3 regions of the Streptomyces sp. NPDC001536 genome follow, and region 1 is predicted to be linked to each of the others. Evidence: riboswitches for the same ligand, from Rfam matches in the RefSeq annotation. Region 1 holds a riboswitch; each other region holds the start of a gene.
What was found. Region 1 has a riboswitch for S-adenosylmethionine ahead of ACFY0U_RS27205 (ABC transporter substrate-binding protein). Riboswitches for the same ligand answer to the same signal wherever they lie in the genome.

Region 1 (7,709 bases):
TCCCCGTCGTGCACCAGGTCGCCGAGCAGCTCGGCGTGCGGCATCCCGGTGCTGAAACCGATCTGGAGCCGGCCCCGGGACAGTACGTCGGCGAGGGCCAGGTCCTCGGCCAGGCGGAACGGGTTCTCGTAGCCGATGGGGATGACCGCGGTGCCGAGCTCGATCCGTTCGGTGCGCTGGCCGGCCGCGGCGAGGAACACGGCCGCCGAGCCGACGCCGTGTTCGAGGTGGCGCTGCCGGATCCAGGCGCCGTCGAAGCCCGACCGCTCGCCGTACTCGAAGAGCTGGAGCGTCTCCTCCAGGCCGGTGTACGGGTCGTCGTCGGCGAAGTTGCCCGGGGTGAGGAAGGCCAGTGAGGTGATGGCGGGAGTGCTCATATGACCCAGGTCCTCAGCTCGTGATGGTCTCTGCGGCGGAGGGGACCCGGCCGCCGGGGATCGCCGCGAGCAGCTCGCGGGTGTACTCGTGGCGGGGGCAGGTGAAGAGCTCCTCCGGCGGACCCGTCTCGACGACGCGGCCGGCCCGCATGACGGCGACCTCGTGCGCGATCTGGCGTACGACGGCCAGGTCGTGGGAGATGAAGAGGTACGCCACACCGGTGTCCGCCTGCAACTCGGCGAGCAGGTCGAGGACTTGGGCCTGTACGGACACGTCGAGCGCGGAGACCGGCTCGTCGCACACCACCAGGTCGGGGGAGAGGGCGAGAGCGCGGGCGATGGCCACGCGTTGACGCTGCCCGCCGGACAGTTCCGCCGGCCGGCGTTCCAGTGTGGTGGCGGGGAGTGCCACCCGGTCGAGCAGTTCGCGGGCCCGTTCGAGCTGGGAGGCGCGGTCGCCGATCTTGAAGGCGCGCAGCGGTTCGGTGATCACCTCGCCGATGGAGAAACGCGGGTCGAGGGACGCGTACGGGTTCTGGTAGACGAGCTGGGCGCGGCGGCGCAGCTCTCTGGCCCGGGCGCCTCGGGCGGTGGTGACCTCGGAGCCGTCGAACAGGATGCGTCCGGCGGTGGCGTCGGCGAGGCGGAGCACCAGGCGCGCGGTGGTGGACTTGCCCGACCCGGACTCGCCGACCAGCGCGAGGGTCCGGCCGCGGTGGAGGGTGAAGCTGACGTCGTCGACCGCTCGCAGGGCCCGGGGGCCGTCTCCGGCGCGGGGGAGTCGGAACTCCTTGACCAGGTTGCGGACTTCGACCAGCGGTGCCGTATCGGTCTTCGGTGCTGCGACCGGGGTGCGGGGCCGGGCGGTGGCCAAGCTCGGGGCGCTGGCCAGCAGTTGCCGGGTGTACTCGTGCTGCGGGTCGGCCAGGATGTCGCGGGTCGGGCCCGCCTCCACCACCCGGCCCTGTGACATGACCACCAGTCGCTGCGCGCGGTCGGCGGCGACTCCCAGGTCGTGGGTCACGAGCAGTACCGAGGTGCCCGACTCCTCGGTGAGCTGCTGGAGATGGTCGAGGATGACGCGCTGCACGGTGACGTCGAGCGCGCTGGTCGGCTCGTCGGCGATGATCAGCTTCGGTTTCGCGGCGATGGCGACGGCGATCAGGGCGCGTTGCCGCATGCCGCCGGACAGCTCGTGCGGATACTGCCGGGCCCGGACGGCCGCGTCGGGCAGCCCGGCCCGGTCCAGCACGGCGACCGCCTCGGCGGCGGCCGTACGACGGGTCGCCAGGGAGTGGATGCGCAGTACCTCGGCCACCTGGTCGCCGATGCGCTTGACCGGGTTGAGCGAGACCGTCGGATCCTGCGGGACCAGCCCGATCCGCGCACCCCGTACGAGGCGCAGCTCCGCCTCCGACAGGGTGGCGAGGTCGTGTCGGCCGAAGCGGATCGTGCCCGCGTCGATGGTGCCGTTGGCCGCCAGCAGACGGGTGACGGCATGCGCGGTGGTGCTCTTGCCGGAGCCGGACTCGCCGACCACGGCGGTGACTTGGCCCGGCCATACGTCGAGATCCACGCCGCGCACAGCTTGGACCGTGCCGCCGCGCGTGCGGTACGACACGGACAGGCCGCGTATTTCGAGCAGGGGTGTGGTCACGTCCTCACCGTTCTCACGTCCATGTGTCGTCATCGCCGGGACCATTCGCCGTCCAGCGCCCGGGCGATGCGGTTGGTGGCCAGTACGGTCGCGGCGATCGCCAGACCGGGCAGCGCGGTCAACCACCAGGCGTTGGCCAGGTAGTTGCGGCCGTCGGAGATCAACGTCCCCCATTCCGGGGCGGGCGGCGGCGCTCCGTAGCCGAGGAAGCTGAGCGCCGACACGGCCAGGATCGAGGCGCCGAAGTCCAGCGTGGCCAGGACGATCACCGGCCCCGCCGCGTTGGGCAGGACGTGCCGTCCCAGCACCGAGTACCAGCGGGCCCCGCTGGCGCGGGACGCCTCCACGAACACCGCCTGCCGTACCCGCAGGACCTCGGCGCGCGCCACCCGCGCGAAGGAGGCGACGCTGGCGATGCCGACCGCGATCGCCACCTTCACCGTCCCGTACCCGAGCGCGGTGACGAGGGCCAGCGACAGGAACAGCGCGGGGATCGAGAGGAGGACGTCGACGAAACGCATCAGCACGTCGTCCACCCAACGGCCCACGAACCCGGCGACCACCCCGAGCAGACCGCCGACCACGAACGCGACGAGGACCGCGATGATCGTGGCCTTGAGGGAGAGTTGGGCACCGTGGACCACGCGGGAGAACACATCGCGGCCCAGTTCGTCCGTGCCGAACCAGTGACTGCCGCTCGGACCGCGGAAGTTCTCGGACGGCACCCCCTTGAGCGGATCCTGGGAGGTGAACAGATCCGGCCAGAACGAGGCCAGCACCACCAGCACGACGACGGCCGCCGACAACACCAGACCGGGACGCCGCAGCAGGAACCGCAGCACCTGCCGTACGTCGGCACGGCCCCGGCCCGCTTTCTCCGGGGTTCCCGGCTCGACCGGGCGGGCCAGACCGAGGGCCGCCTCGGCCTGGTCGTCGACAAGGCTCTGACTCATACGAAGCTCGCCCTCCTGTCCGAGGCCACCACGATCCGCGGGTCCAGGAGCGGATAGACGAGGTCGACGAGGAGATTCGTCGCCACGAAGATCAGCGCCCCGAACACCACCACCCCCTGGACCAGCGGGATGTCCTGCGAAGTGACCGCCGCCGCGGTCACCCGGCCCAGACCGTCGCGGGAGAACACCGTCTCGACGACCACCGAACCGGCGATCAGCTGCCCGACCAGCAGGCCCACGACCGTCAGCGCGGGCAGCGACGCGTTGCGCAGCGCGTGCCGCAGATGCACCCGCCAGCGGCCGGCGCCCTTGGCGCGCGCGGTCTCCACATAGGCCTGGTCGAGAGCGGTGAGCAGGCTCTTGGCCAGCACCTGGGCGACCTGCGCGCCGGTGGGGATGGCCAGGGTCAGGGCCGGCAGCACCAGTCCTCGCAGCCCGTCGTTGCCGAAGGCCGGGAACCAGTGCAGCCGGAACGAGAACGTCTCGACGAGCAGCAGCCCCACCCAGAACGTCGGGACCGACACCCCGAGCGGGGGCAGCGACAGCAGCAGCTGCCGCAGCCACCGCTGCGAGGTGTACGTCGCCACCACCGCGAGCCCGCCGCCGAGCAGCACCGCCAACAGCAGTGCCGCACCGGTCAGTTGGAGGGTCTGCGGCAGGGCGTCGGTCAGGGTGGCGGTCACCGGGCGGCCCGTGGAGATCGAGTCGCCGAAGTCCCCGCGCACCGCCCGGCCCAGATAGTCGGCGTACTGCGCCAGCACCGGCTTGTCGAAGCCGTACTCGTGCCGCAGCGCGGCCAGCCGGGCCGGGTCGACCTCCCCCGAGTCCATCCCGGCACTGGCCATCGCGGTGACCGGGTCACCGGGCAGGAAGTCCAGCACCACGAACGACACCGTGTACGCCGCCCACAGCACCCCGACCGCCTGGGCCAGGCGTTTGATCACATAGCGGCGCACGCGCTACCCGATCCAGGTGTCGTGCAGCTGGATACGGCTGCCCGAGTCGAAGGCGAGGCCGTGCACCTTCTTGGAGACGCCCAGTTGGGTCTGGAGCTCCACCACCGGCACGTTGTACGCGTTCCGCACGATCAGCTTCTGCGCGTCGTCCACCAGTTGCCGGCGCTTCGCGGTGTCCGCGGTCGCGGCCTGTCCGGACAGTGCCGTGTCCAGCGAACTGGCGGGCAGACGGTAGACGTTGGCCAGCTCGCTGGAGAAGGAGCTGCGCAGGATGTCGGGGTCGGCGCGGGTCACGTTGCCCCACACCAGGTCGAAGTCACCGCCCTGGAGCGTGGTGGCGAACTGGCTGACCTGTCCCTGCTTGAGCGCCACGTCGATCCCTACGGCCTTCAGCTGCTGCTGGATCAGCTCCAGCGCGGGCTGGTTGGTGGCCGCGTTGGGGAACCAGCTGATGGCCAGGCTCAGCCTCTTGCCGTCCTTGGTGCGGATGCCGTCGCCGCCTGCCTTCCAACCGGCCTCGTCCAGGAGCGACTTGGCCTTGGCCGCGTCGAAGGCGAGGTCAGCGGAGAGGTCGGTGTAGTCGGGCGTGGTGTGCGCCAGGACGCTGGTCGCCGGCTTGGTGCCGGTCGGGAACACGGTGTCGGCGATCTGCTTGCGGTCGACGGCGGTGAGGATCGCCTGACGCACCTTCACGTCCTTGAGGACGGGCCGCGAGTTGTTGACACCCAGCCCGAACACCACGCCGGGGTTGGCCCGCCGCAGCAGGGTGACCTGACCGCCCTTGAGCGCCGCCTCGTTGGCCTTGCCGACGCTGCTGATCGCGTCCACCTGCCCGGACTGGAGGCTTCCGGCGCGCACCCCCGGCTCGGGCACCACCTTGAACACCAGCTTGTCCAGGTAGGCCTCGCCCTTCTTGGACCACAGCGAGGAGCCCCAGTCGTACCCGGTGCGCCTGTCCAGGGTGATCGACTGGTTCTGCACGTACTGCTTCAGCACGAACGGCCCGGACCCGACCACACCGTCGCTGCACTTCTGCTGCGGGGTCTTCTTCACGCTCGCCGACGACTCGATGCCCAGCGTGTGGGTCGAAGTCGCCTGGAGGAACTGCGCGTTGGGCTCCTTGAAGGTCACCTTGACGGTGAGCGGGTCCACCGCGGTGGTGCTCTTGACGCTGCTCAGATAGCCCTGGGCGAGGGTGCCCAACGCGCCGAGCTTGGGCACCGCGTCGAAGTTGTCCTTGACCACCTGAGCGGTCAGCTCGGAGCCGTCGCTGAAGGTGACACCCGAGCGCAGATGGAACGTGAACTCCGTCGCGTCGGCGTTGATGTCCCAGCTCTTGGCCAGCCACGGCACGATCTTGCCGGTCTCGGGATCCTGGTCGGTCAGGGAGTCCACGGTCTGGCGCACCGAGTAGATGCTCTCGTTGCTGCCGACCTGCTGCGGGTCCACGCAGCCGGCGTCGGAACCCACCGCGAAGGTCAGAGTGCCGCCGGACCGGGGCTCGCCGCTTCCGCCGCCGGAGCCGTCGGTGCCGGAGCCGCAGGCGGCCAGCAGAACACTGGTGGTAAGGAGGGCGGTCAGCGGCGCCCATCGGGAGGTTCTGACATCCGGAAGTGCTGTCACGGCGGGGTTTCTCCTACTCGTGTCACCAGGCAAGGGGGTGCCGTACCGGGCACGGCCGTGCATGGGTGTGCGGCCCCGGCCGGCGTGACGCCGGTGGCGGGGGAGCGCTGTGCAGACGGGGACAGGCGGGCGACACCGAGCGAGCCGGTGGCCAGGGAACGTCACGGGGAAGGCGGGCCGGCGACGGAGGTCAGCCGGCCGCGGTCGGGCTCGTCAGGCCTGACAGAGGCAGCTGGTCGAGCGCTTCAGATCGATGTGGCGTCGACGCGCGAGGCGGGAGAACACCGTGGCGACGGCGAAGGAGGCGCTGAGTTCACCACCGTGCCGCATACCGGTCCTCCCCGTCTCCGGCCCCGGTCACGGGGCCACGCGCTTGCGGGAATCCTCGGTGATCCCGCCGGGCTTTCACCTGGAGCACCCCACCGCGCGGGAGGGTTGCCGGTCAGCGAGCCAGGGCTTGACGCTGACACTCAATGCCGATCGTGATCGTACGGAGCGGTCTTGTCGTACGTCAATGCCGCAATCAGCTCAGCGGTGCGAGCGTGAAGTGCCGTACCTGAAGCGGTGCGACGAGGTACTCGTCCTCCCCCGGCAGCACCACGGGCTGGTCACGCCAGTGCTCGCCGGCGTACTCGACCAGGTCCTGCTCGCCGCGCCAGCGACTGACGTACAGCAGCGAATGGGGTGGCGCGACGAGGACTTCGTGGTCCACCAGCCCGGGGTAGCGGCCGGGAAACTCGCGTACCGCGGAGACGATCATGTCGTGGAACGCGTCGAAACGTTCAGGACGGACGCGCGCCTCACTCACCCTGATAATCACGGTCGCCAGGGTGTCACAGAAGCGCCCGCACCTGACGGTGTCCGGCTTCTCCACGAGTCCAGACGTGCGTCAGACGGCGCGGGTTCTCGCGGTTCCAGGTGTCGTGGTCCAGAACGGCGACGGTGTCCGACAGCCGCCACCGCGAGGAACCCCAAGAGGCTTCGGGCACGTTCACCAGGCCGTCGAGAAGCGCGACGGCCGGGGCCGTGAGCGCGCCTATGGGCCATGGCTGCCATGTCGCGACGGTGTCGGTGAGGGCGTGCGACTCGATCAGATGCAGGAGGGACGGTGCGATGGCGAGGTAGGGGCTGGAGCCGTCGACGTCGGTGCCCACACTGCCGTCGGTGTGGATCAGGTCCCGGCACGGCTTCGACACCCGCTCGCCGGTCCATTCGAAGTACCAGCCGCCCTGTCCGGGGTCCTGCCACGCGCGCGTCGTCATGCCGCGGTGGTCGTACACCCACTCCCGGACGGACTCGTACCGCTCCCCGTCCACGACCCGGCTACGGCGTACCTCGTACCGCAGGCCCGCGAACTTCTGCTCGAATCCCTCGCATCGGATGAGGAGATCCATCGGGGCGGGTACGAGTCGCCCCGCGTGATCGTGCACTTGCCAGAACTCCATCGGCGACCCGAACCGGACGGGGTCCTCACGTCGGCCTGCCCGACGCAGGAATCCCTGTGCGCGGGGCGAGAGTTCGGACGGGTCTTCCAGGATGTGCATCCTCGACTTCATCTCCGAAGCTTCATTTCCGAAACCTCATTTCCGAGGAAGGGACGGCTGTCGGGTGAGGAGGAGGTCAGTTGAAGGCATCGGTCATGCAGTCCCTGTGGCAGTCCGCGGCCTCGAAGCGCCGGCGTAGGGCCGCAGCCGCCTCTTCGTGGTCCACCGAGACGTATCCGTAGTGCAGAGACGCCACCCGGTGCACGTCCCCGACGGTGACGATGGCCGGTTCGCCCGGGGTGGCCCGGCGGCGGGCTTCGGCGATCGCCATGTCCGCGGAGCGCAGCAGGTTCCTGGAGCGGTCCCGGGTCGCCGCCGAGTGGGCCCGCTTCGCCGAGAGAGGGCGCAGCACCCGGCCCCGCCAGAGGGAGCCGGCGGCGACGAGAACGAGACCGAGTGCTACGAAGAGGACTCCGCCGGGGTGGTAAGGCATGTGGTCAGTCTTCCCCACATCACGCGCGGTCGGTCGGGCGCCGGGTCTTTCGGACGCGTCAGGAGATGGCCCGGAGCGCGCTGTGGTGTCCGCGTCGGTGGCGGAGTCGCTCGACGGCCGCGGCTGTCTCGTCGTCCGCGGGGAGAAGCACGGTCAACTGCTGGTC
Region 2 (7,709 bases), on a different contig from region 1:
GACTACTACGGCTTCCTCGGCGACTTCGCCCAGCAGATCGCGGGCAGCGCCGCGGTGAGCGCGCAGATGGTGAGGTCCTACGTCGACGCGTTCGCGGCCGGCGGCTGCGACGAACTCATCTTCGTCCCCACCGGCTCGGGGCTCGACCAGATCGACCTGCTCGCCGAGGCGGTCGCCTGAGTCAGAGCAGGACGGTCATCCGCACGGACACGTCGTCGCCGGCCGCGATGCTCTGCGGCTTGCGCACGGCGTTCTTGAGCGGCAGCAGATAGCAGCCGTCCTTGGGGAAGAGCGAGGTCGTGAAGGTGGTCGCGCCGATGCGCGCCTCGACGGGGATCACTCCCCAGCCGTAGGTGGCCATCGCGGCCACCTCGCGGATGTCCGCGGACTCCTCGTCCGGTACGGGGAGGAAGTAGTAGGGCGCCGGACCACGCCATTCGACGACGCGGCTGGTGAAGGAGAGCTCCATGCGGTCATTGTCCGCTCTGGAGTTCTCGGTGCAGCCGCCGCGTCCAGGGGTGGTCCCCGCCGAACACGCGCGTGAAGACGGGCAGGAGCCCGGCGAGTCGGGTGTCCCCGGCCGGCGCGTCCCGGTGGTGCCGGGTCAGCCGGCCCACGTGGAAGGCGTTGAGAAGGGTGTGCGGGTGTTCGTGCCCCAGGGCGGCGGTGCGGTCCTCAAGGAGGGTGGTGAACTGGCGCAGCGATTCCCGGGGTTCGCCCTCGGCCTCGGTCCAGCCCGCGATGTTGTGGCGTACGGCGAGGGTGTGCGGATGGGCCGGACCGTTGACCCGGTGCTCGTCGTCGAGGAGGGCGCGGCACTCGGCCAGGGCTCGGGCGCGGGCACCCTGGGCCGCCGTCCAGTAGGCCGTGTTGTGGCGGGTCAGGAGGGTTTCCGAAGCCTGCGGGCCCACAATCCGTTCGGTGTCGTGGTGGAGCTCGGCGTACCGCCGCGCCGCGTCCTGGGCGTCGCCCGTCTCTCCGGTCCAGCGGGCGAGGTCGTCGCGCAGCAGGCGCAGGGCCCGGTGGTCGTGGTCGTCCAGCCGCTCCCGGTACACGTCCAGCAGGTCCTGGGTCTGCTGTCTGGCCTGCGGTGCCCGGCCGCACACGCCCGTCCAGTACGCGACACCGTGCCGTACGACGAGGGTGAACCAGGCGTCGTCCCCGAGCCGGGTGCGGCAGTCCGCCTCCAGCCCGGTGAGCAGCCGTAACGCGGCGGCGGCGTTGCCCGTGGCGCCGATCGTGGACGCGTTCAGATGGCGCTCGCGCAGCAATGCCATGGAGCCCGCCCCCGCCTGGATCGTCGGCCGCGCTCCCAGAGTAGCCAGCGTCGCCGCACCCCAGAAGACGGACGTCCGTACCGGCATCGGTGACCGCCTCGTGGACGCCCTCTTGACGTCGATGCGCGGCCGATCGACACTCCAGATGGGAATCCTAGTGAACAGGTAGGGAAACATGGGGCGCCTTGAGTCGGCAGTGGGCCGAGTGAGCCGTACCTCTCGGCTGTCGCCTCTTCTGACCTCCCGCCGCCACATCGACCTGCAGCGCGTCTGCAGCGCGATCCGCCGGCTCGGCTGAGCCCGCCCGTCCCCGCGCCCCTGCCGCCGCGCACCGGCGCACCCCCCTGTCCTGGCCCGACGTCGCTTCCGCCGCGCGTACGTCCGCGCGCCCACACCCGGGGAGATCCATGTCCGTCACACCGCTCGCTCCTGCCGCGACCGCGCAGTCCACCGCCGCGTTCCGGGGCCGGATCGGCCGGGACGCGCGCAGCGGGCACTACGCCGTGCCGCGCCGCTACCGGCTGCATCTGTCACCCGCCTGTCCCGACGGACTGCGCATCGCCGTCGTCCACGGGCTGCTCGGCCTCGACGACGCCTGTCCCGTGACGTTCCTCGACGCGATCCCCGACTGTCCCGACGGGGGCCACAGCGCGCTGCGCCCGCTCTACGAGGCCAGCGCGCACCGCTACACGGGCGCCGCCGTCGGGCCGGTGCTCAGCGACGACTGGTCGGGCCGCATCGTCAGCACCCATGCCCCGGACATCACGCGCGACCTCGCCCGGCGCTTCGGCGGCGACCGTGCGGCGCTGTACCCGTGCGGCGCGGAGTCGGAGACCGAGGCGGTGGAGCGGCTGTGCGCCCAGGGCATCGAGCAGGCCGCACAGGAGGCGGGCACGGCGGGCACCGACCCGGACGCGCGTGCCGCGGCGCTGGACAAGCTGCTGGAGACGCTGGCCTCGCTGGAGCGCTGGCTCGACGGACGCGAGTATCTGATCCGGGATCAGATCACCGCCGCAGACGTCGAGTTGTGGGTCACGCTGGTCCAACTCGACACCGTGCACCGCCACCACCTGGACGCCTCCGCCGTGCAGCGGATCGCCGCCCACCCCGCCCTGTGGGCGTACGCCCGCCGGCTGGCCGCGCACCCCGCCTTCGGCGCGCACCTCGACCTCGACGGCATCGCCCGTCGCCACCATGCCCACTGCCGCGGCCTGGAGGCCGCCGGTGCGGCCGTGCAGATCCTCGACTGGGCCGCGCACACTGCCCACGTGGTGGACCGGCATTGACATCCGTTCGGGCAGATGTCTTAACTTACGCCCCAGAACGGTCATGAGCGTCAGCGACAAGCCCTGGCTAGCTGACCGGCAACCCTCGCTCCGCGGTGGGGTGCCCCAGGTGACGACCGGACCGACACACATCGGTAAGCGCGAGGGCCCCACGGGCCGGAAGACACGGTGACGGACATGTACGCAGCTGCCAGGACGGCCACCCGCCGCGCCTCGCGCTGCGTACGGCCGTACGCGAACCTTCTCGTCGCCGACCGGGCCGTCGACCTCCTGCGCGTGAACAGCGCACTGTGTACCGCACCGGGCCGAGCCCGCTGTCGGGGCTGACGTCCCCCTCCGCAGCCCCAGCGTTCCCGACGAACACCGCCCGCGCGGTGTGCCGTTGTCCGCCCAGCCCCCGGTTCCCGTGCGTCCCCGTGTGCCACGACCTGCCGTAGCAGAGCCGTCGTAGCCACGTCCCGTGCGCCCGTGTCCGGGGGATCCGATCCCGCCGGAGCCCCTCATGAGCGAACCCCCAGGCACCGCCGTCTCCGTAACGGAGGCGCCGCAGACTTCTGACATCCCGTCAAAGCCACTGACAGCACAGCGAGTTCTGCCGCTGCGGCGGCCCGGACGCTGGATCGCCACCGCCGTCGTCCTGGTCCTCGCGGCCCAGTTCGTGCACGGCCTGGTGTCCAACCCCTTCTACCAGTGGGACCGGTTCGCCTACTGGTTCCTGCGGCCGACGATCCTCGACGGACTGCTCATCACCCTCGAAGTCACCGCCTACAGCGCGGTGCTGGGCCTTCTGGGCGGCATCCTGCTCGCCCTCGCCCGGCTGTCGTCGAGCCCGGTCCTGCGCGCGGTCAGCTGGACCTACATCTGGGCCCTGCGCTCCATACCCCTGATCGTGGTCCTGCTGTTCCTCTACAACTTCAGCGCCCTGTACCAGACGCTCAGCCTGGGCGTCCCCTTCGGACCGGCGTTCTTCACCTTCGACGAGTCACGGCTCGCCACCGACATGGCCGTCGCCGTCATCGGCCTCAGCCTCAACGAGGCTGCCTACGCGGCCGAGGTCGTGCGCGGCGGCATCCTCTCCGTCGACCAGGGCCAACACGAGGCGGCCGCCGCGCTCGGCCTGCCGAAGCGCTACCAGTTCCGCAGGATCGTCTTCCCGCAGGCGCTGCGCTCCATCACCCCGAACTACGTCAACCAGCTCATCGGCCTCATCAAGGCCACCTCGCTGGTCTTCTACGTGTCCCTGCTCGACCTGTTCGGCACCGCGCAGACGATGGGCTCCACCTACCCCGGCGACATCGTGCCGCTGCTGCTGGTCGTCACCGTCTGGTACCTGATCCTCACCAGCGTCGTCTCCGTCATCCAGTTCTATGTCGAGCGGTACTACGCCCGGGGCGCCACCCGCAGCCTGCCGCCGACGCCGTTGCAGAAACTGCGGTCCGGTCTCACCGACCTGCGGGCCCGCATCCGCAGGGAGGCCGCCGTATGACCACCACCGAGACCGTCAAGGCCGCGCCGGCCGCAGTCGAGGTGCACGACGTGCACAAGTGGTACGGCGCCCACCGGGTCCTGGACGGCGTCGACCTGACCGTGCGGCCCGGCGAGGTCACCGTCATCCTCGGCCCGTCCGGATCCGGTAAGTCCACCCTGCTCCGGGTCATCAATCACCTGGAGAAGCCGGAGATCGGCTATGTCAGCGTCAGCGGCGAGCTGATCGGCGTACGACGCCAGGGCGAGCGTCTCAAGGAGCTGAGCGAGCGTGCCATCCTCACCCAGCGAAGCCGCATCGGGTTCGTCTTCCAGAACTTCAACCTCTTCCCGCATCTGACCGTGCTGGAGAACGTCGCGGCGGCCCCGGTGGCGACCGGCAAGCTCGACAAGGCACAGGCCCAGGAACTCGCGCGCGAACTCCTGGACCGGGTGGGACTCGCCGACAAGGCGGACGCCTACCCGCGGCAGCTCTCCGGCGGACAGCAGCAACGCGTGGCCATCGCCCGCGCCCTCGCGCTGCGGCCCGGCGTCATCCTCTTCGACGAGCCCACCTCCGCCCTCGACCCCGAACTGGTCGGCGAGGTCCTCGCCGTCATCAAGGACCTGGCGAAGAGCGGCACCACCCTGGTGATCGTCACCCACGAGATCGGCTTCGCCCGCGAGATCGCCGACCGGGTCGTCTTCATGGACGACGGAAGGATCGTCGAACAGGGACCGCCCGCCGAGGTCCTGGACCAGCCGCGGCACGAGCGGACCCGGGACTTCCTCAGCAAGGTGCTCTGACACCGCCCTCGACTTCCCCCCACGGCAGCACCCTCACCATCTCTCCCAGTGACAAAGGACAGTCATGCCTACCCAGTTCACCCGACGCAGCCTGATACGGGGCATCACCGCGGCCACCGCCGTCGCCACCCTCGCCACCGGGCTCACCGCCTGCGGGGGCGAGAGCGACGCCGCGACCACGACCGACACCGCCGGCACGGTGACCGTGGGCCGGGTGTCCAACGGCGCCGCCACCGAGACCGCCATCAAGGTCGCCGAGGTGAAGTCCATCAGCGCCCAACTCCCGGACGCCATCAAGAAGAAGGGCACGCTGGTCATCGGCTCCGGCATCCTGCCCTCCGGCAGCCCGCCGCTCGGCTTCATCGGCAGCGACCAGAAGACGCTCACCGGCTCCGAGCCCGACCTCGCCAACCTGGTGGCCGCCGTTCTCGGCCTCAAGCCGGAAGTACGCAAGTCGACCTGGGAGAACCTGTTCATCGGCATCGACAGCGGAAAGGTCGACGTCGGCTTCTCGAACATCACCGACACCGAGGAGCGCAAGCAGAAGTACGAGTTCGCCTCCTACCGCAAGGACGACCTCGCCCTGGAGGTGAAGAAGGACAACACCTGGAACTTCGACGGCAATTACGAGAGCCTCGCCGGAAAGACGGTCTCCGTCGGCAACGGCACCAACCAGGAGAAGATCCTCCTGGAGTGGAAGGCGAAGCTGGCCAAGGAGGGCAAGAAGCCCCTCACCGTCAAGTACTTCCAGGAGAGCAACAGCCTCTACCTGGCCCTGAACAGCGGCAAGATCGACGCCTACTTCGGTCCCAGCCCCAACCTCTCCTACCACGCCACGAAGACCGCGAACACGCCCCAGGCGACTCGGATCGCGGGCCAGTTCTCCGGCGCGGGCGAGTCCCTCCAGGGGCTGATCGCGGCGACCGCCAAGAAGGGCAGCGGGCTCGCCGAGCCGCTCGCCGCCGCGATCAACTACCTGATCGAGAACGGCCAGTACGCGCAGTGGCTCAAGGCCTGGAACATCTCCGGCGACGCCGTCGCCAAGTCCGAGGTGAACCCGCCCGGGCTGCCGCTCACCAACTCCTGATCATCTGTCAGAACACCCTGTGAGAAAGGCCGTCGTGGTCCCCCAGATCGCCCTCGGAACCCGTCTCCTGGACAACCCGGTCTGGGCGGCCCTGGACGGACCGCACGCGGCCTTCGCCGAACGGGTCGGCCGGGCGGCGCGCTATCCGGCGGACGTGTACGCGTTCGCCGCGCTCGCCGACCCGGCGGACCCGGCCGCCTGGACCGACCTGCACACCCTGCTGGGCCCGGCAACCACCGCACGGATCAAGGGAGTCGAGACCGTCCCCGACGGATGGGACGTCGTCGGTGGCGGCCAGGGCGTCCAGCTCGTCGACACCCGGCTGCGGGCCGAACCCGCCCCGGAAGCCGTACGGCTCGGCCCCGACGACGTACCCGACATCCTGGACCTGGTCGCCCGCACCAGACCCGGTCCCTTCCTCGCCCGCACCGTCCACCTCGGCACCTACCTCGGCATCCGGCACCGGGGCCGGCTCGTCGCCCTCGCCGGCGAACGGCTCCACCTGCCCGGCTGGACCGAGATCAGCGCCGTCTGCACCGACCCGGCCCACCGCGGCCGGGGCCTGGGCACCCGCCTTGTGCGGGCGGTCGCGGCGGGCATCAGGGAACGCGGGGAGACCCCGTTCCTGCACGCCGCCGCGAACAACGCCACCGCGATCCGGCTGTACGAGTCGATCGGCTTCACCCTGCGCCGTCGTACGACCATCCTCCAGGTGCGCACACCAGGAACAGATCCGCGGGCCGGGGTGTTGTGAGTCACGACGAGACGCGTGCTACCGGGGCGGGAGGCAGGGACGTGCTGAGCACCCACCAACTCCTTCTGCACTCCCGCCCGTACATCGACCTCCAGCGTGTCGCCGGCGCCCTCTGTCGCCCCTGACCTCCTTCTCCGCCACCGTGCCCTGAGTGCCGCATGCCCGGGCCGGTGATCTCGTACGGATCTCCAGGAAGGCACCCACTCGTGTCCCCTTCTTCCTCCCTGCATCTCGCCGTGGCCCTCGACGGCACCGGCTGGCACCCGGCCTCCTGGCGCGAGCCGGTCGCCCGCCCCCGGGACGTGTTCACCGCCGCCTACTGGGCCGACCTGGTCGCCGAGGCCGAGCGCGGCCTGCTCGACTTCGTCACCTTCGAGGACGGCCTCGGCCTCCAGTCCTCGGTCTTCGGCGAACTGGACGGCCGCACCGACCAGCTCCGCGGCCGCCTGGACGCCGTACTGACCGCCTCCCGCGTCGCGCCCCTGACCCGGCACATAGGACTCGTGCCGACCGTCATCGCCACCCACACCGAGCCCTTCCACATCTCCAAGGCGATCGCCACCCTCGACTACGTCAGCACCGGCCGCGCCGGGCTGCGCGTGCAGATCGCGCCCCGCCCCCACGAGGCCGACCACTTCGGGCGCCGCACCGTCCCGCCGCTGAGCCTGGAAGAGCTCCAGAGCCCGGCCGGACAGGAACTCGTCAGCGACCTCTTCGACGAGGCCGCCGACTACGTCGAGGCCGTCCGCCGGCTCTGGGACAGCTGGGAGGACGACGCGGAGATCCGGGACGTCACCACCGGCCGCTTCATCGACCGCGACAAGCTGCACTACATCGACTTCGAGGGCAGGCACTTCAGCGTCAAGGGCCCCTCCATCACCCCGCGCCCGCCGCAGGGCCAGCCCCTGGTCAGCGCACTGGCGCACCAGACCGTGCCGTACCGGCTGGTGGCCCGCCAGGCCGACGTCGGCTACGTCACCCCGTTCGACGCCGATCAGGCCCGGGCGATCGTCGCGGAGATCCGCGCCGAGCAG
Region 3 (7,709 bases), on a different contig from region 1:
CGGCCTGGGCACCGAAGATCTTGTACGGCTTGTCCTCGACGAGCCCGAGCCTGATCAGCTCCTGGAGCCCCTTGTCGATCTTGGTGAGCTGCGAACCGGAGGCAATGGGCACGACCAGCTGGTCGGGAAGCTGCCAGCCGAGCTGCTCGCAGATCTCGTACGCCAGGGTCTTGGAGCCCTCGGCGTAGTAGGGCCGCAGGTTGACGTTGACGAAGCCCCAGCCCTCGCCGGCCGGGTCGCCGATCAGCTCGGAGCAGAAGCGGTTCACGTCGTCGTAGTTGCCCTCGATGCCGACGAGCTCGCCGCCGTAGATCGCGGCCATGACGACCTTGCCCTGCTCCAGGTCGTGCGGGATGAACACGCAGGACCGGAAGCCGGCGCGGGCGGCGGCGGCGCCGACGGCACCGGCCAGGTTGCCCGTGGAGGAGCAGGACAGCGTGGTGAAGCCGAAGGCGCGCGCGGCCTCCAGGGCCTGGGCGACGACACGGTCCTTGAAGGAGTGCGTCGGGTTACCGGAGTCGTCCTTCACATACAAACCGCCGGTGACACCGAGCTCGCGGGCCAGGTTGTCGGCCTTCACGAGCTGGGTCCAGCCCGGGTTGATGTTGGGCTTGTCGGCCACGTCCGCGGGGACGGGCAGCAGCGGCGCGTAGCGCCAGATGTTCGCGGGTCCCGCCTCGATCTGCTTGCGGAGCTCCTCGGTGTCGTAGGCCGAGAAGTCATAGGCGATCTCGAGCGGGCCGAAACACTCCTCGCACGCGAAGACCGGGCCGAGGGGTACGCGGTGACCGCACTCGCGGCAGCTGAGCGCCGCGGCCGGGCCGAGGTCTACGGTGGTTTCGGTGGTGCTTGCAACTGTCTGCGCAGCCATGAGAGGCGAGGCCCTTTCTCCTCATCTTCCTCACGACGCATCTCGCCGTGAGACGGATTTGGCACCTTCCCGAGTCGGGAGCCTCGCGTGAACGAGAAACCGACTGGAGGGTTGCCGGGGCTTCATCGGGCCGTATCCCTCTGCCCCTCTGGATGAGCGGTATGAAGTTGTGTGAACGGCGGGCCACCCTGGACATGCGATGGTCATCCGCGTTGTTCAAGACTGTAACCGACGACCAGGACAGTTGAGATAGTCGTCCGAACCGCGAGATGGATCACATTGCGTGATCGCATACTCGCCGAGAGAACGCAGAGGAGCCGCGCACTGTGCTGAACGAAGTCGAGCGCTGGCTGACCACCCGCTCCTGGTCGCTGACCGATCGCCCGCTCCACCAGCTCCTGGCCGCCAAGCAGCGCACAAAACAGTCGGTCAGTGTCGTGCTGCCCGCGCTCAACGAGGAGGAGACGGTCGGTGACATCGTCTCCGTGATCCGTCACGACCTCATGCAACAGGTCCCCCTCGTCGACGAGATAGTCGTCGTCGACTCGGGCTCGACCGACCGTACGTCGGAGGTGGCCGCCGCGGCCGGGGCCACGGTCGTCCACCGGGACGACATCCTCCCCCGTCTGCCTGCCGTGCCCGGCAAGGGCGAGGTGCTGTGGCGCTCGCTGCTGGTGACCAGCGGCGACATCGTCTGCTTCATCGACGCCGACCTGAAGGAGTTCTCCTCGGACTTCGTCTCCGGGATCGTGGGCCCTCTGCTCACCGACCCCGGCGTCGACCTCGTCAAGGGCATGTACGACCGCCCCCTGGGCGGTGCGGCAGGTCAGGGCGGCCGGGTGACCGAGCTGATGGCCCGCCCGCTGCTGAACATGCACTGGCCCCAGCTGGCCGGCTTCGTCCAGCCGCTGGGCGGCGAGTACGCGGCCCGCCGCTCCCTGCTGGAACAGCTGCCGTTCCCGGTCGGCTACGGCGTGGAGCTCGGCATGCTGATCGACGCGCTGCACCTGGTGGGCCTGGACGCGCTGGCCCAGGTGGACGTGGGTGTCCGCAAACACCGCCACCAGGACGGACAGGCCCTGGGCCGGATGTCCGCCGCGATCTACCGCACGGCCCAGCTGCGGCTGGCCCGCGGCCATCTCATCCGCCCCTCCCTCACCCAGTTCGAGCGGGGCGCGGACGGCTTCGAGCCGCGGACGTACTCCGTGGACACCGAGGAACGGCCGCCGATGGTGGAGATCGTGGAGTACGCGTCCCGGAAGGTCGCCTGAGGAAGGCCGTATTACGGCGTCCACAAGCCCGTATACGGCGAACCGTACGTTTGAGCGTTTACGGGTCGGGCTAGGTTGAGGGCTATGGCTTCCACGCAGGCTGCCCAGGGTGCCCGGGTACTCGTCGCGTCCAACCGCGGCCCGATCTCGTACGAGGTCCAGGAGGACGGCTCGCTGTCCGCGAAACGCGGGGGCGGCGGGCTGGTCTCCGGCCTCTCCGCGATCGGGTCGGACGCGGACGCGCTGTGGGTGTGCTCGGCACTGTCCGACGGCGACCGCGAGGCGGTGCGGCGCGGGGAGGGAGAGTCCGGGGTACGGATGCTCGACATCCCCTCCGACGTGCACGCGGACGCGTACAACGGCATCGCGAACTCGGTCCTGTGGTTCGTCCACCACATGCTCTACCAGACCCCGCTGGAGCCGGTCTTCGACGCGGAGTTCCGGCGCCAGTGGGCGTCGTACGAGACATACAACCGCGCCTTCGCCGAGGCGCTCGCGCAGGAGGCGGGGCAGGGCGCGGCCGTGGTGGTGCAGGACTACCACCTGACGCTGGTGCCGGGGATGCTGCGCGAGCTGCGCCCGGACCTGCGGATCGGCCACTTCTCTCATACGCCGTGGGCGCCGCCGGAGTACTTCCGGATGCTGCCGGACGACGTGGCCGAGCAGGTGCTGCGGGGCATGCTGGGCGCGGACCGGCTGGGGTTCCTGACGCGGCGGTGGGCGTCGGCGTTCGAGGCGTGCGCGGCGGAGATCGTCGGTGGCCTCGGGGACACCCGGGTCGGTGTGCACGGGCTCGGGGCCGACGCGGACTTCCTGCGGAAGCGGTCGCACGAGGCGGACGTGGACGAGCGGATGGCCGCGCTGAAGGCGGAGATCGGCGAGGGCCGCAAGACCGTCGTCCGGGTCGACCGGACCGAGCTGTCGAAGAACATCGTGCGCGGGCTGCTGGCCTACCGGCAGCTGCTCGACGACCACCCCGAGTGGCGGGAGCGGGTCGTGCATGTGGCGTTCGCCTACCCGTCGCGGCAGGACCTCGCGGTGTACCGGGAGTACACGGCGGAGGTGCAGCGGCTGGCGGAGGAGATCAACGAGCAGTACGGGACGCCGGGTTGGAAGCCGGTGGTCCTGCATGTGAAGGACGACTTCGCCCGCTCGCTGGCCGCGTACCGGCTGGCCGACGTGGCGCTGGTGAACCCGATCCGGGACGGCATGAACCTGGTCGCCAAGGAGGTGCCGGTCGTGTCGGACGAAGGATGCGTGTTGGTGCTGTCGCGGGAGGCGGGGGCGTACGAGGAGCTGGGCGAGGACGCGATCGTGGTGAACCCGTACGACGTGGTCGGCACGGCGGAAGCCCTGCACGAGGCGCTGACCCTGCCGGTGGGGGAACGGGCCGAACGGACGAAACGCCTGGCCGCCGCGGCGACCGCGTTGCCGCCGGCCCAGTGGTTCCTGGACCAGCTGCACGCGCTGGACGACGCTCAGCCCAGCTGAGCGGCCAGCGCCCGCAGCAGCCGTACGACCCCCTCGGGACCGTCGACGACGAGATCCGCGCGTTCCGCCAGCTCGGGAACCTCCTCGCTGCCGGCGCTGCACACCAGCAGGCCGGGGACGCCGTCGGAGCGGAGCTTGTCGACGGCGGAGTAGGCGGGGAGGTCGCCCAGGTCGTCACCGGCGTACAGGACGGCCTCGGCGCCCAGCTCACGGACGTGGTCCGTCAGAGCCACGCCCTTGTCCATGCCGGGCGGCCGCAGTTCCAGCACCAGACGGCCGGGTTCGACGATGAGGCCGTGGCGGGTGGCGAGGTCGGTGAGGGGTTCGCGCAGGGCCTCGAAGGCGGCCTGGGGGTCTACGGCGCGACGGGTGTGGACGGCGACGGCGCGGCCCTTCTCCTCGACCCACGTGCCCTGCCAGGCGCCGATCCGGTCGAGGAATCCGGGCAGTTCGGCGCGGGCGTGGGCGACGCCGGGGTGGGGCGGCGGAGCCGTGATGTCCCCGGTGGCGGCGTCCCAGCGTTCGGCGCCGTAGTGGCCGAGGACGACGAGGTGGTCGAGACCGGGGGTTTCGTCGAACCCGCCGAGCCGTACGGCCAGTCCGGGCGGGCGGCCGGTGATCACCGCGACGGAGGCGACCTTCGGGGCGAGCGCGGCGAGCGCGGGCGCCGCGTCCGGGTGCGCCCGGGCCCGCTCGGGGTCCGCCACGATCGGTGCGAGCGTCCCGTCGAAGTCGAACGCGACGACCGCTTTCCCGGGCCGGGCGAGAATGGCGTCCAGTCCGTCCCGGCCGGCCTGGGTGCCGGGCGTCGGCAGTGACTCGTCCGTGACGTGCGTATGGCTGCCCATACGCCGACCCTAGTGTCTCCGCCCCCGGGAAATCGACGGTTACCTCTCCGACCTGCGTGCGTCCCGGACCCGGCGCAGGCGGTTCACCGTGACCGGGTCGAAGGCCAGGGCCCGCGGATCGTCCAGCAGCGCGTTCAGGAGCTGGTAGTACCGCACCGGCACCAGCCCCAGCTCCTCCCGTATCGCCCGCTCCTTCGCCCCCGGCCCGGCGAAGCCCCGCCGCTCCAGGACGAGGATCGCCCGCTCCCGGGCCCCGAGCCCGTCCTGGTCGTCCATGCCCCGCACGGTAGCCGCAGCCACCGACAACGCCTACTCCCCGCTCTCCGCCTCCAGCGCCGTCGACTGGAGCTCGGCGAGGACCGCCGTAGGACTGCCGCCGGACGCCACCGCGCTCCCTATGCGCTTCTTCACCGCCGCGCTCACGGCGGCCCAGGACGTGCGCCCGACCGGATACAGCTCGGCCAGCGGAAGCTCCTCCAGGAACGGCCGCAGGTCCTTGTCCCGTGCGGCCGTGCTCATGACGTCGGACGCGGACGCGGTGACCGGCAGCAGGTCGTACTCGCGGGAGAAGGCGAGGACGTTCTTCTCGTCGTAGACGAAGTCGAGGAAGTCCCCGACCTGCTCGGCGTGGCCGTTCTGCTTGAAGGCCGTCATCCAGTCGGCCACGCCCATGGAGACCTTGGTCGGGCCGTCGACGCCGGGCATCGGCACCATGCCGAACTTCACGCCCTTCTTGGCGGCCATCTGCATCAGCGTCGGATGCCCGTTGAGCATCCCGACCTGCCCGTTCGCGAACGCGGCGAACGCGTCGGCACGGTTCAGCCTCCCCGGCGCGACCGGTCCGGTCAGCCCCTTGCCGACGAGGTCGTCCTTGAGCCAGGTGAGGGTCGCGACGTTCTCGGCGGAGTCGATGCCGTACGACGCGCCGAGGTTCTCGGTGTAGCCGCCCCCGCCGCTCAGCAGCCACTGCATGGTCTCGGCCTGCGCCTCCTCGGAGCCGAGCGGCAGGGCGTACGGGTACTTCACCCCCTCCGCCTTGAGCGCGGCGGCGTCCGCGGCGAGCTCGTCCCAGGTCTTGGGCGCGCTGAGGCCGGCCTCGGCGAAGAGGGTCTTGTTGTAGAAGAGCAGCCGCGTGGAGGCCGCGAACGGCAGGCCGTACTGCGTCCCGTCGACCTCCCCCGCGGAGGCGAACTGGGAGGCGAAGTCGGCCTGCGTGGAGATGGAGAGCAGTTCGTCGGCCGAGTAGAGGAGGTCGTCGGCGGCGTAGTCGGCGTACGCGCCGATCTGCGCCATGTCGGGCGCGTTCCCGGCGGCGACCATCTCCTTGACCTTGCGGTCGACGTCGTTCCAGGAGTAGACGCTGACGTCCACCGTCACGTTCGGGTGCTTCTTCTCGTACTGCTCGACGAGCCCGTCCCAGTACTTCTGCGAGCTGTTGGCCTTGCTGTCGCCGTAGTCGGCGGCGACCAGCTTCAGCGTCACCTCGTCGGAGTCCGACGAGGACCCGCAGCCACCGAGTACCGCCGTCATGCCCAGTGCGGACACCACCGCGATCGTTCCTGTCCTACGCCGCTGCACTGCCGAGCCCCACATCATCGTCGAAACTTTCGAAAGGTCAGACATAAGGTCTACACCACGTAAGTGGACTAGACCTCTCACGGGTCGCCGGGCCACACTACCCCCGTGAGACATGTCATCGCCCTCGATGTGGGCGGCACCGGAATGAAGGCCGCCCTCGTCGGCGCCTCCGGCGAGCTGCTCCACCAGGCCCGCCGAGCGACCGGCCGTGAGCGCGGCCCGGACGCGGTCGTCGAGGGCATCCTCGGCTTCGCCGCCGAGCTGCGCGCGTACGGCGCCGAACACCTCGGCGAACCCGCGTCCGCCGCCGGCGTCGCCGTCCCCGGCATCGTCGACGCCGACCAGGGCATCGCCGTCTACGCGGCCAACCTGGGCTGGCGCGACGTACCGCTGCGCGCACTGCTCGGTGAACGGCTCGGCGGTATCCCCGTCGCCCTCGGCCACGACGTCCGCACCGGCGGCCTCGCCGAGGGCCGCATCGGCGCCGGCCGGGGCGCCGACCGCTTCTTCTTCGTCCCCCTCGGCACCGGCATCGCGGGCGCGATCGGCATCGCAGGGCGGGTGGAGGCGGGTGCGCACGGCTTCGCGGGCGAGATCGGCCACATCGTCGTACGGCCCGGCGGAACCCCGTGTCCGTGCGGCCAGCACGGCTGTCTGGAGCGCTACGCCTCCGCGGCGGCCGTCAGCGAGGCCTGGGCCGCCGCCTGCGGGGACCCGGACGCGGACGCGGCGGACTGCGCGAAGGCGGTGCGCTCCGGTGACCCCCGAGCCGCACAGGTCTGGCAGAACGCGGTCGACGCCCTCGCCGACGGCCTGGTCACCGCCCTCACCCTCCTGGACCCGCGCACCCTGATCATCGGTGGCGGGCTGGCGGAGGCGGGGGAAACCTTGTTCACACCGTTGCGGGAAGCCATCCGGCAGCGGGTCACCTTCCAGAAGCTGCCGTCCGTGGTCCCGGCGGCCTTGGGAGACACGGCGGGATGCCTGGGTGCCGGGCTACTGGCCTGGGACCTCCTCACAACAACTGACGGCATGGAGGTAACGCCCTGATGGCAACCCCCCCAGGGGCGCGGGGAACTGCGCGACAAGCCACGACGAACCCGCACCCCGCGACGGACAAGTCCCCCCTCGTCCTGTCCGGCGCAACGGTCGTCCTCCCCACAGGAACCGTCAAAGACGGCCGAGTGATCGTCGACGGCACCCGCATCGCCGGAAGCGCTCCAGAGAACGCCCAGGTCATCGACGTAACCGGCTACACGCTTGTCCCCGGCTTCGTCGACATCCACAACCACGGCGGCGGCGGAGCCTCCTTCACCTCAGGCACCGTCGACGACGTCCTCAAGGGCATCCACACCCACCGCCTCCACGGCACGACGACCCTCGTCGCCTCGACGGTCACCGGCGACATGGACTTCCTGGCCCAACGCGCCGGCCTGCTGAGCGAGCTCGCCGAGCAGGGCGACATCGCCGGCATCCACTTCGAGGGTCCCTTCATCTCCCCCTGCCGCAAGGGCGCGCACTCCGAGGAACTGCTGCGCGACCCGGACCCGGCGGAGGTCCGCAAGCTGATCGACGCGGCGCGCGGGAAGGCCAAGATGGTCACCCTCGCCACCGAGCTCCCCGGCGGCCTCGACTCCGTACGGCTGCTCG

Region 2: it holds a riboswitch for S-adenosylmethionine, as region 1 does, so the genes downstream of both, ACFY0U_RS18090 (amino acid ABC transporter permease) here and ACFY0U_RS27205 (ABC transporter substrate-binding protein) in region 1, are expected to answer to the same signal.
Region 3: it holds a riboswitch for S-adenosylmethionine, as region 1 does, so the genes downstream of both, thrC (threonine synthase) here and ACFY0U_RS27205 (ABC transporter substrate-binding protein) in region 1, are expected to answer to the same signal.

Annotation. Positions count from the first base shown of each region.
Region 1 covers NZ_JBIAVQ010000010.1:242,526-250,234, reverse strand. Annotated here, with positions in the region: gene ACFY0U_RS27225 (LLM class flavin-dependent oxidoreductase) at 1-377, opposite strand, end outside; gene ACFY0U_RS27220 (dipeptide ABC transporter ATP-binding protein) at 391-2,079, opposite strand; gene ACFY0U_RS27215 (ABC transporter permease) at 2,064-2,987, opposite strand; gene ACFY0U_RS27210 (ABC transporter permease) at 2,984-3,943, opposite strand; gene ACFY0U_RS27205 (ABC transporter substrate-binding protein) at 3,947-5,566, opposite strand; SAM riboswitch class IV at 5,931-6,044, opposite strand; gene ACFY0U_RS27200 (antibiotic biosynthesis monooxygenase) at 6,090-6,386, opposite strand; gene ACFY0U_RS27195 (hypothetical protein) at 6,400-6,996, opposite strand; gene ACFY0U_RS27190 (hypothetical protein) at 7,187-7,543, opposite strand; gene ACFY0U_RS27185 (helix-turn-helix domain-containing protein) at 7,602-7,709, opposite strand, start outside.
Region 2 covers NZ_JBIAVQ010000006.1:52,075-59,783, reverse strand. Annotated here, with positions in the region: gene ACFY0U_RS18115 (LLM class flavin-dependent oxidoreductase) at 1-180, shown strand, start outside; gene ACFY0U_RS18110 (DUF1905 domain-containing protein) at 182-469, opposite strand; gene ACFY0U_RS18105 (hypothetical protein) at 474-1,364, opposite strand; gene ACFY0U_RS18100 (putative leader peptide) at 1,453-1,575, shown strand; gene ACFY0U_RS18095 (glutathione S-transferase C-terminal domain-containing protein) at 1,685-2,563, shown strand; SAM riboswitch class IV at 2,603-2,710, shown strand; gene ACFY0U_RS18090 (amino acid ABC transporter permease) at 3,066-4,049, shown strand; gene ACFY0U_RS18085 (amino acid ABC transporter ATP-binding protein) at 4,046-4,834, shown strand; gene ACFY0U_RS18080 (ABC transporter substrate-binding protein) at 4,899-5,921, shown strand; gene ACFY0U_RS18075 (GNAT family N-acetyltransferase) at 5,941-6,675, shown strand; gene ACFY0U_RS18070 (putative leader peptide) at 6,672-6,800, shown strand; gene ACFY0U_RS18065 (LLM class flavin-dependent oxidoreductase) at 6,834-7,709, shown strand, end outside.
Region 3 covers NZ_JBIAVQ010000004.1:397,305-405,013, forward strand. Annotated here, with positions in the region: gene thrC (threonine synthase) at 1-871, opposite strand, end outside; SAM riboswitch class I at 890-1,030, opposite strand; gene ACFY0U_RS14695 (glucosyl-3-phosphoglycerate synthase) at 1,198-2,142, shown strand; gene ACFY0U_RS14700 (trehalose-6-phosphate synthase) at 2,227-3,633, shown strand; gene otsB (trehalose-phosphatase) at 3,621-4,481, opposite strand; gene ACFY0U_RS14710 (DUF3263 domain-containing protein) at 4,521-4,757, opposite strand; gene ACFY0U_RS14715 (extracellular solute-binding protein) at 4,791-6,011, opposite strand; gene ACFY0U_RS14720 (ROK family protein) at 6,165-7,109, shown strand; gene nagA (N-acetylglucosamine-6-phosphate deacetylase) at 7,109-7,709, shown strand, end outside.